DNA from 3 places in the Bacillus sp. KNSH39 genome. Region 1 is predicted to be linked to each of the others. Evidence: a T-box and tRNA genes for the amino acid it is inferred to sense, from the RefSeq annotation. Region 1 holds a T-box; the other regions hold tRNA genes.
What was found. A T-box is a leader RNA that pairs with one kind of tRNA and senses whether it is charged. The one in region 1 lies ahead of serS (serine--tRNA ligase), so its partner is inferred to be a tRNA-Ser.

Region 1 (4,130 bases):
AAATATAATATCAAAAGAAAAACAGTTAGTCAACCCTACTAAAATAAATTATGAGGAAAGGAAAATTTTACTTTCCCCTTCCTACATTACAGTACTGACAACGCTCATAATTACCAATCACTCATACCGATGAATGTTTAAATTTACTTAATAACTGTTTTTCCTCCCATATAAGGGCGAAGAACTTCTGGAATTATAATTGTACCATCTTCTTGTTGGTAGTTCTCTAAAATAGCTGCAACCGTACGTCCAATTGCAAGACCAGATCCATTTAATGTATGAACATGTTCTGGTTTTCCATTTGGTTCACGGCGGAAACGGATATTTGCACGTCTCGCTTGGAAAGCTTCAAAATTACTACAAGAAGAAATTTCACGATATGTGCCATAGCTTGGAATCCATACTTCAATATCGTATTTCTTCGCTGCTGTAAATCCTAAATCGCCTGTGCACATGCTCATAACGCGATATGGCAACTCTAATAATTGTAACACGCGTTCTGCATCATTTGTTAACTTTTCTAACTCTTCATAAGAATCTTCTGGTTTTACGAACTTCACAAGCTCTACTTTATTGAACTGATGCTGGCGAATTAAACCACGTGTGTCACGCCCAGCTGAACCTGCTTCAGAACGGAAGCAAGAGCTAAATGCAGCATATCTTATAGGCAATTGCTCTTTATTTAAAATCTCATCACGATGCATATTCGTTACAGGTACTTCAGCTGTTGGAATTAAGAAGTAATCTTCACTTTCAATACGGAATGCATCTTCTTCAAACTTTGGAAGTTGTCCTGTTCCTGTCATACTTGCACGGTTTACCATATATGGAGGTAATACTTCTTCATATCCATGCTCATCAGTATGAAGATCAAGCATAAAGCTAATTAAAGCACGCTCTAATCTTGCACCAGCACCTTTGTAAAATACGAAGCGGCTTCCTGTTACTTTCCCAGCGCGTTCAAAATCTAAAATTCCTAAATCAGTAGCAAGATCCCAATGTGGTTTTGGCTCATAAGTAAATTCTTTCACTTCTCCCCAAGTACGTGCTACTACATTATCATCCTCTGTTTCACCAACTGGAGCAGATTCATGAGGGATATTTGGAATAGATAACATTAATCTTTCTAAGTCTTCTTCAACTGTACGAAGTTCGTTATCAAGATCCTTTACTTTTTCTCCAACTTCACGCATTTCTAAAATTAGAGCTTCTGCATCTTTCTTTTCGCGCTTTAATACAGAAATTTGTTGAGATACTTCGTTACGTTTACTTTTTAATTCTTCTGTCTGAACAAGTAGTTCTCTTCTTCTCGTATCCAATTCTTCAAAACGTCCGAAATCAGTTAAATCTTCGCCTCTATGCTGTAATTTCGCTTTTACTTCTTCAAAGTTTGTACGTAAAAATTTAATATCAAGCATTATATACTCCTCCTTTTATTTTATAAAACACAAAAAACTCCCGTCCCTATATAAAGGGACGGGAGTTAACCCGCGTTGCCACCCTAGTTGAAAGCATTACCGCTTTCCTCTCAAGTAGAAATAACGGCTCTTCACCGGGAATGCTTACTAATCCAAAAGATATTCCACATTCCATTCCAGGATGGATTCACAAACTGTTTCTATCGATTTCCACCAACCATCGACTCTCTATAAGAAACGACATTTGTTACTATTTCCTATCAACACGCTTATTTTATAAAATTGTTACCATCAATTTACTATAATCTTATACAAGTTGCAAGTTACTTATACAACTTTTTTCATTTTCGCTTCTTTTACCATTTCAACAAAGTATGCTGTCACACGATGATCATCTGTTAATTCCGGATGGAATGAAGCAGCTAAAAACTGATCTTGTCTTACCGCTACCATTCGGTCACCATGCTTAGAAAGCACTTCAACATTATCAGCTACTTCTACAACATACGGCGCACGGATAAATACACCAACGAAGTCTTCACCCACGCCTTCAATTGAAAGCGCAGCCTCAAAACTATCCTTTTGGCGTCCGAACGCATTGCGCTCAACTGTAATATCCATAGCACCAATATGTGCTTCTTCATAGCCAATAAGTGTTTTCGCAAGAAGAATCATCCCTGCACATGTACCAAACATTGGTTTACCAGACTTTGCAAATGTACGAAGTGGTTCCATGAAAGCATACTTATCAATAAGACGGCGCATTGTTGTACTTTCACCGCCCGGTAAAATAAGACCATCAATCTCTTCAAGTTGCTCTATACGCTTTACAACAACAGCTTCTGCACCACTTGCTTCAACTGATTTTACATGCTCACGAACTGCACCTTGAAGACCTAGTACACCGATTTTCACCATTTTAAAGTTCTCCTTTAATTACCATCCACGCTCTTGCATGCGTTGTTCTGGTAATAACGTTGAAATTTCGACACCCTTCATTGCATTACCTAATCCTTTAGAAAGGCTTGCAATTAGTTCGTAATCTTCATAATGAGTCGTTGCTTCAACGATTGCACGTGCAAATTTCTCTGGGTTTTCTGATTTGAAGATACCAGATCCAACAAATACCCCATCAGCACCAAGTTGCATCATTAATGCTGCATCTGCTGGTGTTGCTACACCACCTGCCGCAAAGTTTACAACTGGTAAGCGACCAAGACGTTTAATTTCAAGTAATACTTCGTAAGGAGCGCCAGTATTTTTTGCATATGTCATTAACTCATCTTCACGTAGACTCGCAACTTGACGGATTTCTGCATTGACTTGGCGCATATGACGCACTGCCTCTACAATGTTTCCTGTTCCTGGTTCACCTTTTGTACGAAGCATAGATGCACCTTCTGCAATACGACGTGCAGCTTCTCCGATATCACGGCAACCACATACAAATGGAACTGTGTAATCACGTTTATTTAAATGGTATACTTCATCAGCAGGAGTTAATACTTCACTCTCATCGATATAGTCTACCCCTAATGATTCTAATACACGTGCTTCTACAAGGTGACCGATACGGCATTTTGCCATAACCGGAATTGACACCGCACCCATAACTTCTTCAACAATTGTTGGGTCTGCCATACGAGAAACGCCACCTGCTGCACGAATATCTGCTGGTACACGCTCTAATGCCATAACGGCAACTGCGCCTGCCTCTTCTGCAATTTTTGCTTGTTCAGCGTTAACTACGTCCATAATAACGCCGCCTTTTTGCATTTCTGCCATTCCACGTTTTACACGTTCTGTCCCTGTTACATTTGTCATGTACAAAAACCCCCCTAGGTGAATTGCTTTCCCCCGTTAAAGGCGAAAATTAAGAATACTCTTACATTCTACCACTAACTATCAGATGCTTGTCTACTACTTTTTCATAAAGTCGGTATGAAAAATAGGAATAAAAAAAGCTCCTATCGTGAGGAGCTTTTAAAACCAACCTTTTACTGTATCAACAGCACTATTCCACATACCACTAAAGAATGAACCAATTCCGCGCATAGCACGAGTAAACCAGTTTGCTTCTTCTACTTCAGATGTCGTTACAAGATCCACTTGCAGTGACTTACCAGTTAAAAATCCAGGGTCGTTTGTATCTTTTGGCGTAATTACCATTTGACCAAGCGCAGCTCCCTTTTTAATAGGTGCTTCTTGTCCCTTACTTGATTCTTTTAATTCTGTTTTATAAACATCTTTACTTCCTTTTGGCACTGGAAGTGAAATAGCTTGTTTCGTTTGAACTGCTACATCTTTATCTTTCGCATTTTCTACTCGTACTGTTTCTTGTCCTTTTACTGAAGAACCTTTTTTATACATTTGTTTCACTTCAAAGTTAGCAAATCCATAATCATATAGCTTCTTTGTTTCATCAAAACGTGCTGTATGAGAACTTGTTTTAATAACTACAGAAATAAAACGCATTCCGTTTCTTTCAACCGTACCAGTGAAGCAATCTCCTGCTTCTGGAGTTGAGCCTGTTTTTAGGCCATCTACGCCATCATATTCTTTAACTAAGCCCTTTAACATCCAGTTCCAGTTCGACATTCCAAACTTCTCTTTTTCTGGACGGAATTCTTTTTTAGGGATTTTTGCTGTATCTAACACTTTTGGATAATCTTTAATTAAATGTTGTGCTAAAGTTGCAACATCCTTTGCAGA
Region 2 (4,130 bases), 620 kb from region 1:
TTCGAAAGTAAATGAGTTATAATAATTCTTGTCTTAAATGAATACAGTCTGGTAATGATGGCAGAGAGGTCACACCCGTTCCCATACCGAACACGGAAGTTAAGCTCTCTAGCGCCGATGGTAGTTGGGACCTTGTCCCTGTGAGAGTAGGACGTTGCCAGGCAAATGGAGGATTAGCTCAGCTGGGAGAGCACCTGCCTTACAAGCAGGGGGTCGGCGGTTCGATCCCGTCATCCTCCACCATTTAGCCGACTTAGCTCAATTGGTAGAGCAACTGACTTGTAATCAGTAGGTTGGGGGTTCAAGTCCTCTAGTCGGCACCAGAAATCATGGCGGTTGTGGCGAAGTGGTTAACGCACCGGATTGTGGCTCCGGCATTCGTGGGTTCGATTCCCATCAGTCGCCCCATTTTTCTTAAATAAATTAATATGCGGGTGTGGCGGAATTGGCAGACGCACCAGACTTAGGATCTGGCGCCTTTGGCGTGGGGGTTCGACTCCCTTCACCCGCACTTTTAATTAAATAACTCATACATGTCTTGCGGAAGTAGTTCAGTGGTAGAATACAACCTTGCCAAGGTTGGGGTCGCGGGTTCGAATCCCGTCTTCCGCTCCAATTTTCAATATGACATGCCGGGGTGGCGGAACAGGCAGACGCACAGGACTTAAAATCCTGCGGTGGGTGACCACCGTGCGGGTTCGACCCCCGCCCTCGGCACCATATGCGCCCGTAGCTCAATTGGATAGAGCGTTTGACTACGGATCAAGAGGTTAGGGGTTCGACTCCTCTCGGGCGCGCTTTTATTAACGGGAAGTGGCTCAGCTTGGTAGAGCACCTGGTTTGGGACCAGGGGGTCGCAGGTTCAAATCCTGTCTTCCCGATATTCCTAAAAAACATGGGGCCTTAGCTCAGCTGGGAGAGCGCCTGCCTTGCACGCAGGAGGTCAGCGGTTCGATCCCGCTAGGCTCCACTTATATTAATATCATTTATGGCGGTGTAGCTCAGCTGGCTAGAGCGTACGGTTCATACCCGTGAGGTCGGGGGTTCGATCCCCTCCGCCGCTACCATAAAGGACCTTTAGCTCAGCTGGTTAGAGCAGACGGCTCATAACCGTCCGGTCGTAGGTTCGAGTCCTACAAGGTCCACCATTAGACGTATATATCTCGGAGGTATACCCAAGTTCGGCTGAAGGGATCGGTCTTGAAAACCGACAGGCGGCGAGAGTCGCGCGGGGGTTCGAATCCCTCTACCTCCTCCATTTTTTCTAAAGTAAATATTTTATCATCGCGGGGTGGAGCAGCACGGTAGCTCGTCGGGCTCATAACCCGAAGGTCGCAGGTTCAAATCCTGTCCCCGCAACCAAATGGTCCCGTGGTGTAGTGGTTAACATGCCTGCCTGTCACGCAGGAGATCGCCGGTTCGACCCCGGTCGGGACCGCCATTTTTACATAAAGGCTCGGTAGCTCAGTCGGTAGAGCAGAGGACTGAAAATCCTCGTGTCGGCGGTTCGATTCCGTCCCGAGCCACCATTTTGAAAACGCAAGCCGACTTAGCTCAATTGGTAGAGCAACTGACTTGTAATCAGTAGGTTGGGGGTTCAAGTCCTCTAGTCGGCACCACTTTCAAAATGAGCCATTAGCTCAGTTGGTAGAGCATCTGACTTTTAATCAGAGGGTCGAAGGTTCGAGTCCTTCATGGCTCACCATTTACAATTTAATGCGGGTGTAGTTTAGTGGTAAAACAAGAGCCTTCCAAGCTCTGGTCGAGAGTTCGATTCTCTTCACCCGCTTTTCAATTATGGGCCTATAGCTCAGCTGGTTAGAGCGCACGCCTGATAAGCGTGAGGTCGATGGTTCGAGTCCATTTAGGCCCACCATAATTGTTCCGCAGTAGCTCAGTGGTAGAGCTATCGGCTGTTAACCGATCGGTCGTAGGTTCGAGTCCTACCTGCGGAGCCATATTTATAGAGAAGTACCCAAGTGGCTCAAGGGGCTCCCCTGCTAAGGGAGTAGATCGCGAACGCGGTGCGAGGGTTCGAATCCCTTCTTCTCTGCCAGAACTGGCCCGTTGGTCAAGTGGTTAAGACACCGCCCTTTCACGGCGGTAACACGGGTTCGAATCCCGTACGGGTCATACTAAAAGAGATAGCATAATCTGCTATCTCTTTTTTGTTGTATAAAAATGGACTTTGGATAGTCTGCTTTTTTATGCAATAGAAGAAATATGAAGTATTCGCTGTTGCAGTTGGGTACATAGAGAGCGGTAAATACAATCATGTTAATTATTTGGACCTGTATGAATATGAAGGAATTAACTTCAACTTGAACTTTTACCCCAGCTGTATGGCTGTAGCCTCCTACACTTGGAGAAACCGATGAAAATGCATCTGGGAGCTACTGTGGAAAATAAATAATATATAGAAGAAGCTGCTTTCTCTCAATAGCTGTGATCTACTGAAGACAGCTTTTTTATGTTGTCAGTATTGTCGAGTTTTGTCGGTAAGTCGATATATTGCAAAAATCGCTGATATAATTTGAGTTACGATCGATAAATTTTAATAATCGCTGATATATTTGGAGTTACGGTCGATATATTCTAAAAATCGCTGGTATAATTTCACTTACCGACAAAAACCACAAGAAAATCCCTTTCACAATCTAAAGAAAACGCCTCCATTGAAATGGATTCCACACCTATTCCAATAACTTTACACTCTATGTGAAAAAGTTCACAAATAGGTCATAATTTGTGAAGTAATTCACAATAATACGTGCTACAATATGAATGTAAAGAAGTTAAACAACATTAAATTAGTATTTTAATTAATTACTTAAACAATCATAAAAAAATATATGTGAACAATAGAGAGGGGAAATTACCATGAAAAAAGGTATCAATCGTGTAGTATTAGTAGGAACAGGAGCTGTAGGTTGTAGTTACGCTTACTCAATGATCAACCAAGGTGTAGCTGAAGAATTCGTATTAGTAGATGTTAATGAAGCAAAAGCAGAAGGGGAAGCAATGGACTTAAGCCATGCGGTACCATTCTCTCCATCACCAACAAAAGTTTGGAGCGGTAGCTATGCAGATTGTAAAGATGCAGATTTAGTTGTTATCACTGCTGGGTTACCACAAAAGCCAGGTGAAACTCGTTTAGACTTAGTTGAGAAAAATACAAAGATCTTTAAACAAATCGTTCGAGGCATTATGGATAGCGGATTCGATGGAATCTTCTTAATCGCAACTAACCCAGTTGATATTTTAACTTACGTAACTTGGAAAGAATCTGGTTTACCGAAAGAGCGCGTAATCGGTTCTGGTACTACTTTAGACTCTGCTCGTTTCCGTTACATGTTAGGTGACTACTTAGATGTAGATCCACGTAACGTTCATGCTTACATCGTTGGTGAACACGGTGACACTGAACTTCCAGTATGGAGCCACGCTACTATCGGTGTACAAAAATTAGAAACAATCTTAGCTAACAACGAACAGTACAAACAAGAAGACTTAGACAAAATCTTCGAAAACGTACGTGATGCAGCTTACCATATCATCGAGCGTAAAGGTGCAACTTACTACGGAATCGGTATGTCACTACTTCGTGTAACTAAAGCAATCTTAAACAACGAGAACAGCGTATTAACTGTATCTGCATACCTTGAAGGTCAATACGGCGAGAAAGATGCTTACGTAGGTGTTCCAGCTGTAATTAACCGCGAAGGTGTACGTGAAATCGTAGAACTTGAGCTAAATGAAGATGAAAAAGCGAAGTTCGCTCATTCTGTAAAAGTATTAAAAGAAACAATGGCACCAGTACTATAATAATTGCTAAATAGTTCAGAGGTGGGAAACTGCTTCTTACCTCTGAACTTATATAATTTAATATAAATTCCTTTTCCGGTTTCCCTTGTATATCCCCAATATACCCCTTTTGCTGGATAAGGGTCGTTTATAGAAAAAGAGCACTCTATTTTACGTAGAGTGCTCTTTATTATTCCGCTATTTGCCGGGCAGTAAAATCTCAATTGATTAAAGTTTCACTTTATTATTTTTTAGGCGTTAATCCTAATTTCTTTAAAATATCTGCCAGTGTACCGCTTTTTGATTTTTCTACAGGTGTTTGTGAT
Region 3 (4,130 bases), 730 kb from region 1:
GGAGGTTTGGCACCTCGATGTCGGCTCATCGCATCCTGGGGCTGTAGTCGGTCCCAAGGGTTGGGCTGTTCGCCCATTAAAGCGGTACGCGAGCTGGGTTCAGAACGTCGTGAGACAGTTCGGTCCCTATCCGTCGTGGGCGTAGGAAATTTGAGAGGAGCTGTCCTTAGTACGAGAGGACCGGGATGGACGCACCGCTGGTGTACCAGTTGTTCTGCCAAGGGCATAGCTGGGTAGCTATGTGCGGAAGGGATAAGTGCTGAAAGCATCTAAGCATGAAGCCCCCCTCAAGATGAGATTTCCCATAGCGTAAGCTAGTAAGATCCCTGAAAGATGATCAGGTTGATAGGTTCGAGGTGGAAGCATGGTGACATGTGGAGCTGACGAATACTAATAGATCGAGGACTTAACCATATAATATGTAGCAAATGTTATCTAGTTTTGAAAGAATATAAAAAACTTGTTGACTTTCGAGGTCAAATGAGTTACAATGATTCTTGTCTTAAATGAATACAGTCTGGTAATGATGGCAGAGAGGTCACACCCGTTCCCATACCGAACACGGAAGTTAAGCTCTCTAGCGCCGATGGTAGTTGGGACCTTGTCCCTGTGAGAGTAGGACGTTGCCAGGCAAAATGGAGGATTAGCTCAGCTGGGAGAGCACCTGCCTTACAAGCAGGGGGTCGGCGGTTCGATCCCGTCATCCTCCACCATATATGTCGGAGGGGTAGCGAAGTGGCTAAACGCGGCGGACTGTAAATCCGCTCCTTCGGGTTCGGCAGTTCGAATCTGCCCCCCTCCACCATTCTTAATTAATGGGCTATAGCCAAGCGGTAAGGCAACGGACTTTGACTCCGTCATGCGCTGGTTCGAATCCAGCTAGCCCAGCCATTAAGAGCCATTAGCTCAGTTGGTAGAGCATCTGACTTTTAATCAGAGGGTCGAAGGTTCGAGTCCTTCATGGCTCACCATTTTAATGAAATATGCGGGTGTGGCGGAATTGGCAGACGCACTAGACTTAGGATCTAGCGCCTTTGGCGTGGGGGTTCGACTCCCTTCACCCGCACTTTTAATAAAATAACTCATACATGTCTTGCGGAAGTAGTTCAGTGGTAGAATACAACCTTGCCAAGGTTGGGGTCGCGGGTTCGAATCCCGTCTTCCGCTCCAATTTTCAATATGACATGCCGGGGTGGCGGAACAGGCAGACGCACAGGACTTAAAATCCTGCGGTGGGTGACCACCGTGCGGGTTCGACCCCCGCCCTCGGCACCATATGCGCCCGTAGCTCAATTGGATAGAGCGTTTGACTACGGATCAAGAGGTTAGGGGTTCGACTCCTCTCGGGCGCGCTTTTATTAACGGGAAGTGGCTCAGCTTGGTAGAGCACCTGGTTTGGGACCAGGGGGTCGCAGGTTCAAATCCTGTCTTCCCGATATTCCCAAAAAACATGGGGCCTTAGCTCAGCTGGGAGAGCGCCTGCCTTGCACGCAGGAGGTCAGCGGTTCGATCCCGCTAGGCTCCACTTTATTTAATATATGTCTCGGAGGTATACCCAAGTTCGGCTGAAGGGATCGGTCTTGAAAACCGACAGGCGGTGAGAATCGCGCGGGGGTTCGAATCCCTCTACCTCCTCCATTTTTTCTTTAATGGCTTAGACATATAATAATAAAATATTTATTTTTTCCTTCATGGAGGTATACCCAAGTTCGGCTGAAGGGATCGGTCTTGAAAACCGACAGGCGGCGAGAGTCGCGCGGGGGTTCGAATCCCTCTACCTCCTCCATTTTTAAAACTTTATATTGTCGCGGGGTGGAGCAGCACGGTAGCTCGTCGGGCTCATAACCCGAAGGTCGCAGGTTCAAATCCTGTCCCCGCAACCAAATGGTCCCGTGGTGTAGTGGTTAACATGCCTGCCTGTCACGCAGGAGATCGCCGGTTCGACCCCGGTCGGGACCGCCATTTATGTTGGCTCGGTAGCTCAGTCGGTAGAGCAGAGGACTGAAAATCCTCGTGTCGGCGGTTCGATTCCGTCCCGAGCCACCATTTTTTTATGCCGGCTTAGCTCAATTGGTAGAGCAACTGACTTGTAATCAGTAGGTTGGGGGTTCAAGTCCTCTAGCCGGCATCATTTAGGGGCATAGTTTAAAGGTAGAACTGAGGTCTCCAAAACCTCCAGTGTGGGTTCGATTCCTACTGCCCCTGTAAAGTATATGGGCCTATAGCTCAGCTGGTTAGAGCGCACGCCTGATAAGCGTGAGGTCGATGGTTCGAGTCCATTTAGGCCCACCATATATTATTCCGCAGTAGCTCAGTGGTAGAGCTATCGGCTGTTAACCGATCGGTCGTAGGTTCGAGTCCTACCTGCGGAGCCATGGCCCGTTGGTCAAGTGGTTAAGACACCGCCCTTTCACGGCGGTAACACGGGTTCGAATCCCGTACGGGTCATACCAAAAAGAGTCAGCATTATGCTGGCTCTTTTTTATTTTGTTAATCCTTTTTATTACGTTACTTTCCAGAAATAAATAAAGGAATTTTGGAAAAGCTATGGTATGTATAAAAAGGAGGAAATCATAATGACACGAGTGAGAGACTTAATGAGTACCCATATTGTACATTGTACACCGCTAGACAATGTATATGAGGCAGCTGTAAAAATGAAGGAAGAATCGATTGGATTAATTCCTGTTGTTGAAAATGAGCAAGTTGTTGGGCTTGTTACTGATCGTGATTTAGTCGTTCGAGGGATTGCTGAAAAACATCCTGGATCTAATAAGATTACAAATGTAATGACAACAAATATTATCTCAGTTTCTCCAAATGATTCTATTGAAAAAGCTACAGAGCTAATGGCACAGCATCAAATTAGACGATTACCAGTAGTTGATAGTGGTCAACTTATTGGCATGTTAGCACTAGGAGATTTAGCTATAAGGGAATCAGCAGATGATCAAGCTGGATTTGCCTTGAGCGAAATCTCAGAGCGTACAGAGTAAATTGAAACTTTCATTAACCGAGAGTTTAATGGTCACTCATAAAGAGCTAAATTATATATAAATTTCAGATACATTATTCTAGTATATATGGATTAAACTAATATGTTAGCGTGATGTATCTGAGACATTATATAATAAGTATGTGGTTAATAATTTCGACATTTTTTTAAAATTTGTTATTCTTAATTTTTAATAAGAGAAAAGATGATATACTGATAGATATAAGTATTATGAGAGATTTTGAATATAACAATATTAATTTTTAGTGGTGCGATAATAAATTAATATTTCCTACATAGATGAAAAGGGAAGGGGAATTATATGAAGGCTGTACAGGGCGATCCAAATTGGAATTTGGTTACAGATACATATATAGAACCAAATAATTTCGCTGAATTATTTTCTTTGCTTGTACCTTGTCACCCAAAAGGTGAGGGGAAAGAACGAACTATATTAGTATGGAAAGAGAAAGAATTTTATAAAGAAGAAAATTTAGCGGCATTTATCGTATATGGCATGAATAAAGCAAAGAAATTACCGCAGTTTCATAAAGATGAAATTCCAACTTTAGTGCGTATTCTTCGCTTATGCCAAGAGATTGGTTGGTATGAAGAGGCAAATGATTTTATGATAGCGCAAGGATTAGCTGAGTTTGTTCATACTTCATTGGAATATGAAACATGGGATCTTTTGACGCAATCAGTTGCTTTAAATTATTTAATTATTAAATATCGTATAGGTGAATTGACAGATAGGGATATTGAAATTTGGGATAGAGTTAAATTTAATGAGAAGTGTATAACCGATTGTAAACATTTATTATCTCATAAAGAAGTATTGGAATTTACATTCTTTTATATGTGCAAGAGAGCGAAATCATTATCAAAAGAGCAATTAAATAGTGATATGATGAGTTTAGCAATGTATTGTAATACTTTTGTATATGATTTGTATACACATGATTTATTACGGAAATATCGTAAGTGTACAGATTTCCTATCATATTATGGACCTAGTCAGGCAGTTTTAGCATGTCAAAGAGCTGTATTATCTCAAATTTCCGATCGCTTAGACCCATTAAAGACAACGCATGTAGATGATTATTTATATGTGATGAAAGAAATGATGGAGCAT

Region 2: it has a tRNA-Ser gene. The T-box ahead of serS (serine--tRNA ligase) is inferred to sense a tRNA for this amino acid. The anticodon was not compared.
Region 3: it has a tRNA-Ser gene. The T-box ahead of serS (serine--tRNA ligase) is inferred to sense a tRNA for this amino acid. The anticodon was not compared.

The regions. Positions count from the first base shown of each region.
Region 1 covers NZ_JBQXYO010000001.1:3,876,017-3,880,146, reverse strand. Annotated here, with positions in the region: gene serS (serine--tRNA ligase) at 144-1,418, opposite strand; T-box leader at 1,470-1,691, opposite strand; gene pdxT (pyridoxal 5'-phosphate synthase glutaminase subunit PdxT) at 1,746-2,336, opposite strand; gene pdxS (pyridoxal 5'-phosphate synthase lyase subunit PdxS) at 2,355-3,242, opposite strand; gene dacA (D-alanyl-D-alanine carboxypeptidase DacA) at 3,402-4,130, opposite strand, start outside.
Region 2 covers NZ_JBQXYO010000001.1:3,255,583-3,259,712, reverse strand. Annotated here, with positions in the region: rRNA gene rrf (5S ribosomal RNA) at 48-163, shown strand; tRNA gene ACUL40_RS16765 (tRNA-Val) at 168-243, shown strand; tRNA gene ACUL40_RS16760 (tRNA-Thr) at 248-323, shown strand; tRNA gene ACUL40_RS16755 (tRNA-His) at 333-408, shown strand; tRNA gene ACUL40_RS16750 (tRNA-Leu) at 431-511, shown strand; tRNA gene ACUL40_RS16745 (tRNA-Gly) at 541-615, shown strand; tRNA gene ACUL40_RS16740 (tRNA-Leu) at 632-720, shown strand; tRNA gene ACUL40_RS16735 (tRNA-Arg) at 724-797, shown strand; tRNA gene ACUL40_RS16730 (tRNA-Pro) at 808-881, shown strand; tRNA gene ACUL40_RS16725 (tRNA-Ala) at 898-970, shown strand; tRNA gene ACUL40_RS16720 (tRNA-Met) at 991-1,067, shown strand; tRNA gene ACUL40_RS16715 (tRNA-Ile) at 1,072-1,148, shown strand; tRNA gene ACUL40_RS16710 (tRNA-Ser) at 1,166-1,258, shown strand; tRNA gene ACUL40_RS16705 (tRNA-Met) at 1,286-1,362, shown strand; tRNA gene ACUL40_RS16700 (tRNA-Asp) at 1,366-1,441, shown strand; tRNA gene ACUL40_RS16695 (tRNA-Phe) at 1,454-1,529, shown strand; tRNA gene ACUL40_RS16690 (tRNA-Thr) at 1,544-1,619, shown strand; tRNA gene ACUL40_RS16685 (tRNA-Lys) at 1,630-1,705, shown strand; tRNA gene ACUL40_RS16680 (tRNA-Gly) at 1,719-1,789, shown strand; tRNA gene ACUL40_RS16675 (tRNA-Ile) at 1,800-1,876, shown strand; tRNA gene ACUL40_RS16670 (tRNA-Asn) at 1,884-1,958, shown strand; tRNA gene ACUL40_RS16665 (tRNA-Ser) at 1,966-2,056, shown strand; tRNA gene ACUL40_RS16660 (tRNA-Glu) at 2,062-2,133, shown strand; gene ACUL40_RS16655 (L-lactate dehydrogenase) at 2,881-3,825, shown strand; gene ACUL40_RS16650 (S8 family serine peptidase) at 4,049-4,130, opposite strand, start outside.
Region 3 covers NZ_JBQXYO010000001.1:4,601,980-4,606,109, forward strand. Annotated here, with positions in the region: rRNA gene ACUL40_RS23410 (23S ribosomal RNA) at 1-414, shown strand, start outside; rRNA gene rrf (5S ribosomal RNA) at 517-632, shown strand; tRNA gene ACUL40_RS23420 (tRNA-Val) at 638-713, shown strand; tRNA gene ACUL40_RS23425 (tRNA-Tyr) at 722-805, shown strand; tRNA gene ACUL40_RS23430 (tRNA-Gln) at 817-891, shown strand; tRNA gene ACUL40_RS23435 (tRNA-Lys) at 896-971, shown strand; tRNA gene ACUL40_RS23440 (tRNA-Leu) at 986-1,066, shown strand; tRNA gene ACUL40_RS23445 (tRNA-Gly) at 1,096-1,170, shown strand; tRNA gene ACUL40_RS23450 (tRNA-Leu) at 1,187-1,275, shown strand; tRNA gene ACUL40_RS23455 (tRNA-Arg) at 1,279-1,352, shown strand; tRNA gene ACUL40_RS23460 (tRNA-Pro) at 1,363-1,436, shown strand; tRNA gene ACUL40_RS23465 (tRNA-Ala) at 1,453-1,525, shown strand; tRNA gene ACUL40_RS23470 (tRNA-Ser) at 1,546-1,638, shown strand; tRNA gene ACUL40_RS23475 (tRNA-Ser) at 1,694-1,786, shown strand; tRNA gene ACUL40_RS23480 (tRNA-Met) at 1,807-1,883, shown strand; tRNA gene ACUL40_RS23485 (tRNA-Asp) at 1,887-1,962, shown strand; tRNA gene ACUL40_RS23490 (tRNA-Phe) at 1,971-2,046, shown strand; tRNA gene ACUL40_RS23495 (tRNA-Thr) at 2,056-2,128, shown strand; tRNA gene ACUL40_RS23500 (tRNA-Trp) at 2,135-2,205, shown strand; tRNA gene ACUL40_RS23505 (tRNA-Ile) at 2,216-2,292, shown strand; tRNA gene ACUL40_RS23510 (tRNA-Asn) at 2,301-2,375, shown strand; tRNA gene ACUL40_RS23515 (tRNA-Glu) at 2,377-2,448, shown strand; gene ACUL40_RS23520 (CBS domain-containing protein) at 2,577-2,996, shown strand; gene ACUL40_RS23525 (DUF3965 domain-containing protein) at 3,318-4,130, shown strand, end outside.